DNA from 2 places in the Neobacillus canaveralius genome. Region 1 is predicted to be linked to the other one. Evidence: predicted binding sites of a transcription regulator. Region 1 holds the regulator's gene; the other holds the start of a gene.
What was found. Region 1 encodes Rex, which represses fermentation and respiration genes when NADH is low (regulators of the CRP and FNR family bind a similar motif). Its sites were predicted from a motif close to TTGTGAAATATTTCACAA; they were not measured.
Positions count from the first base shown of each region.

Region 2: the regulator Rex is predicted to act here: its motif matches at 946-963, upstream of ABC255_RS26280 (DoxX family membrane protein).

Region 1 covers NZ_JBDFLL010000002.1:128,853-131,058, reverse strand. Annotated here, with positions in the region: gene ABC255_RS28855 (ABC-F family ATP-binding cassette domain-containing protein) at 1-148, opposite strand, end outside; gene moaC (cyclic pyranopterin monophosphate synthase MoaC) at 338-835, shown strand; gene ABC255_RS28845 (redox-sensing transcriptional repressor Rex) at 868-1,521, shown strand; gene ABC255_RS28840 (YdiK family protein) at 1,603-1,803, opposite strand; gene ABC255_RS28835 (CPBP family intramembrane glutamic endopeptidase) at 1,800-2,206, opposite strand, start outside.
Region 2 covers NZ_JBDFLL010000001.1:5,363,303-5,365,508, forward strand. Annotated here, with positions in the region: gene ABC255_RS26270 (TetR/AcrR family transcriptional regulator) at 1-83, opposite strand, end outside; gene ABC255_RS26275 (MBL fold metallo-hydrolase) at 90-806, opposite strand; gene ABC255_RS26280 (DoxX family membrane protein) at 1,047-1,559, shown strand; gene ABC255_RS26285 (DoxX family membrane protein) at 1,715-2,206, shown strand, end outside.

The sequences.
Region 1 (2,206 bases):
CAATAATTTTTAATAATGTCGATTTCCCTGCACCGTTTCGCCCCACAAGTGCAACACGGTCCCGAGTTTGTAATTCTAGTTTTATATTCGATAAAATTAGGTCTGCACCATAGTATTTTGCTAGTTGATTAACTTGTAATAATATCATTGTTTTTCACCTCTATTACTAAATTAAGTGTACCTTATTCCAACCATGACGGCAATAAAGTGCCATGGTGTTGGAAAAAATAACAGAATATCCGGAAAGAAAAAAATGTAAATTTTTCATCATTCGCTCAAAGTTTCACAGACAAATTGTGAAAAATATAGTATGATTTTTTGTGGGAGGATATTGTTTATGTCTGAATTTACTCATTTTAACGAAGAAGGAAGAGCGAAAATGGTGGACGTTAGCGATAAGCCAGAGACGGCTCGTTCGGCACTTGCTCATTCCAGCATTACGGTTAGTAAAGAAATTTATGATAAAATAACAAATAATGAAATGAAAAAGGGCGATGTTCTTGCTGTGGCTCAAGTTGCTGCTGTTATGGGGGCAAAGAAAACATGGGACTTAATCCCGATGTGCCATCCTATACCTTTGACAGGAGTCAATATATCCTTCTCATGGGAAAAAGAAAACGAGTCTGCTTATACATTAAATATAGCCGCTGCAGTTAAAACAAAAGGAAATACAGGTGTTGAAATGGAAGCGTTAACAGCTGCATCCACTTGTGCGCTGACTGTTTATGATATGTGTAAGGCAGTGGATAAGGGTATGGTAATTGGAAAAACCTATTTGGTCGAGAAAACCGGCGGAAAAAACGGAGATTTCCATAGGACGGAACAAATTAGATAAATGATTAAACTATCTATAGGGGGTGGGAGAATATGAGTAATGAGACGATGAAAATACCACAAGCGACAGCAAAACGGCTGCCCTTATATTATCGATTTTTAAAGAATCTGCATTCTTCCGGTAAACAGAGGGTTTCGTCAGCAGAATTAAGTGAGGCAGTGAAGGTGGATTCGGCAACGATCCGCCGGGACTTTTCATATTTTGGAGCCTTAGGAAAAAAGGGATATGGCTACAATGTCAATTACCTATTAACCTTCTTTCGGAAAACACTAGATCAAGATGAATTAACAAAAGTAGCGTTAATTGGTGTAGGTAATCTTGGTACGGCCTTTCTAAATTATAACTTTTTAAAAAATAATAATACAAAAATTGAATGTGCTTTTGATGTTGATCCGAACAAAATGGGAACGACAATCCGGGATGTACCTGTGTATCATATGGATGAGCTCGAGAAGGTTTTAAGTAATGATGATATTCATGTTGCCATCCTGACGGTACCTGCTCCAGTGGCACAGGTAATTACAGATCGACTTGTAAATTCCAATATTAAAGCGATATTGAATTTTACACCTGCAAGATTAAATGTTCCTGCCTCCATTCGGGTGCATCATATCGACTTGGCAGTCGAATTACAATCACTTATTTACTTCCTGAAACACTACCCTACAGAGGAAGTAGAAGAATAAAGTAAAGTAAAAGACCTTTCCACTACGTAAAGTGAAAAGGTCTTTTTTTGGCTGTAATGTTTAAAAGCCCGTTTTAAATCGTTATTTCTTTATTTTGTCTTTATATCTATTGTAAAAGAAAATCATTCTTAAGCCAGATCCGAAGTCAAAGGTAGCAAGTATAACGAGCAGGTAACTGAAAAATCCCCATCCGTTTAGGGTGACATCTTCAATCGCAAAATAAGTAAATAAGCAGCCAAGAACAATATAAATGACTCCGGAAAACAAGGGTGAACGTCTCATAGAAAGCCTCCGATAAAGTTTTGAATACCTTCTGCCTCACGAAGAATTTTATCAATGTCATCTTTATATACTGACTGCATGACGACAACTAATGTATTCATGGCAACATGGGCAAAAATCGGTACAAGGATATGTTTTGTTTTTACATAGAGAAATGCAAAAGTAAAACCCATTGCCGAATAGAGAAGTACATGATGCGGCTCCATATGGGCTAAGGCAAAAATGACAGAACTGATTAGTGCTGAGAAGAAAAAGTTAAACCGTTTGTGGAGAGCACCGAAAATAATTTTCCGAAACACGATTTCCTCTAATATGGGTCCTATTACTGAACTAACTAAGATGGCGAGAGGAAAGGACTCAATGATGTTGAGAATTTGCTGTGTGTTTTCTGAGCCCATCTCAA
Region 2 (2,206 bases), on a different contig from region 1:
TGCACTCCAAATTGGTCCGCTAACTCCGCTGCTGCTTCCAAAATCTCTGTTAATTCAAGTCCAACCTTTGGTCTTGGTGACATCCATCTCTAACTCCCTACTATTAATTTCTGTTCAAAACGGTTAATGGCCTTTTCCATTTCCCCGATTGGATTCTCCAACATTTCACCATGTCCGACTGCTAGAAGCACAGGTTGGTAGCTCACTAACTTTTTTGCACTTGCTAAAGAAGTCTCCTTGCTCCATGTACCAAAGGCTGGAAATGGAAACCACGGCTTTACGTCTCCTGCAACTGCTATCCCACCTCTAGTTTGATAGGCGTCCCCTGCAATTAAGGCTTTCGTGCGGGTATCAATAAAAGACATCGAGCCCGGTGTATGTCCTGGGGTTTCAATTGCTGCCAACGATCCGATCAGGTCTCCGTCTTTTAAAAGTACATTAGCTCTAGTCTTCAATTGTTTGGGGACACCTCCCTTAATCGGTGTTTGGTGCTCGTGCTTATCAAGTGATGTGTCACCATTCATTATTCTGTTATCCCTCACTGAAATATAGACAGGTACATCTGGCAGTGCTTCCTTTAACCTATCAAGCGCACCCACATGATCCTCATGTGCATGAGTCAAAATTATTTTTGTAATCGGCTTTCCAATTGTTTCTGATGCTTTTAAAATTCCCTTCATACTAAATGGCAGGGCTGCATCCAACAAAGTTAATCCATACTCTTCCTCGACCAAATAACAATTAACCGGAAAAACACTTGCCATAAAAGTTACCTGATATAAAAAACCGTTATTGAGCAATCTCACAATCCCAAACCCCCTTAACTAATATCATTAGTTAAATTATAACTAATGATATTAGTTTTAACAAGAACCTTTTAAAAAACTTGTGATTTCAGTGGTATTAAACCCTTGTTAACAATTTGTTCAAATCTTTTTTACAGATATGTGAAATAGTGATCAATTTATCCTCAATTCAAGATTAATTTGTTATATTAGCAGTGTAATAAATATTTAAAACATATTTAACAAGGAGATGGCTTTATAATGTTTATGAATTTCTTAAGAGAAAACAAAATTGCGGCTGGAATATTGACAGTCTTACGTTTATATCTCGGATATTCCTGGTTTACAGCAGGTTTAGGAAAATTAACAGGTGGCGGGTTCGATGCTTCTGGTTTCTTAAAAGGAGCGGTTGCTAATCCAGTAAAAGGTCCAGATGGCAACATGGTTTATAGCTGGTATGTTCACTTCTTAGATAGCTTTGCAATACCAAACATTGATTTCTTCAACCACATCGTCCCTTGGGGCGAAACATTAATCGGCTTAGGACTTTTATTAGGATGTTTAACAACAGCAGCAATGTTCTTTGGTTTAGTGATGAACTTCTCTTTCTTCCTAGCTGGTACTGTATCTCATAACCCAACTGACATTTTCTTAGGTTTCATCATCTTAACTGCTGGCTATAATGCAGGTCGTTTCGGTCTAGATCGCTGGGTAGTTCCATTCATCCGTAAAACAATGAAAACTGAAGGCAGCAAAGCAAAAGCAACAGCCTAACAGCTGCAAAGTAATTTTCAACAAGTTGTTCAAGATTCTGACAAAACATTTTTAACAAAGTGTGAACTTATCACTATGCTCGTGTTGTTAACTCGTAAAATCTTATATAGTGTAACTATCAAATACAAACTAATTTTTGAAGGGCGGAATGCTTTATGTTTAACAAATTTTTAAGAGAAAATAAAATTTCTGCAGTTATTTTGACTGTCATTCGTTTATACCTTGGTTATTCTTGGTTCACAGCTGGTTTAGGAAAATTAACAGGCGGCGGGTTCGACGCTTCTGGCTTCTTAAAAGGTGCAATCGCGAAACCAGTATCAGGTCCAGAAGGAAATGTGCTTTATGGTTGGTATGTTGATTTCTTAAGTAACTTTGCACTTCCAAACATTGATGTTTTCAACACCATCGTTCCTTGGGGCGAAACATTAATTGGTTTAGGACTTTTATTAGGATGTTTAACAACAGCAGCGATGTTCTTTGGTCTAGTAATGAACTTTTCTTTCTTCTTAGCAGGAACTGTATCTCATAATCCAACTGACATTTTCTTAGGCTTCATCATCCTAACAGCTGGATACAACGCAGGTCGTTTTGGTCTTGACCGCTGGGTGGTTCCATTCATCCGTAAAACTGTTTTCAAAGGTAATGAA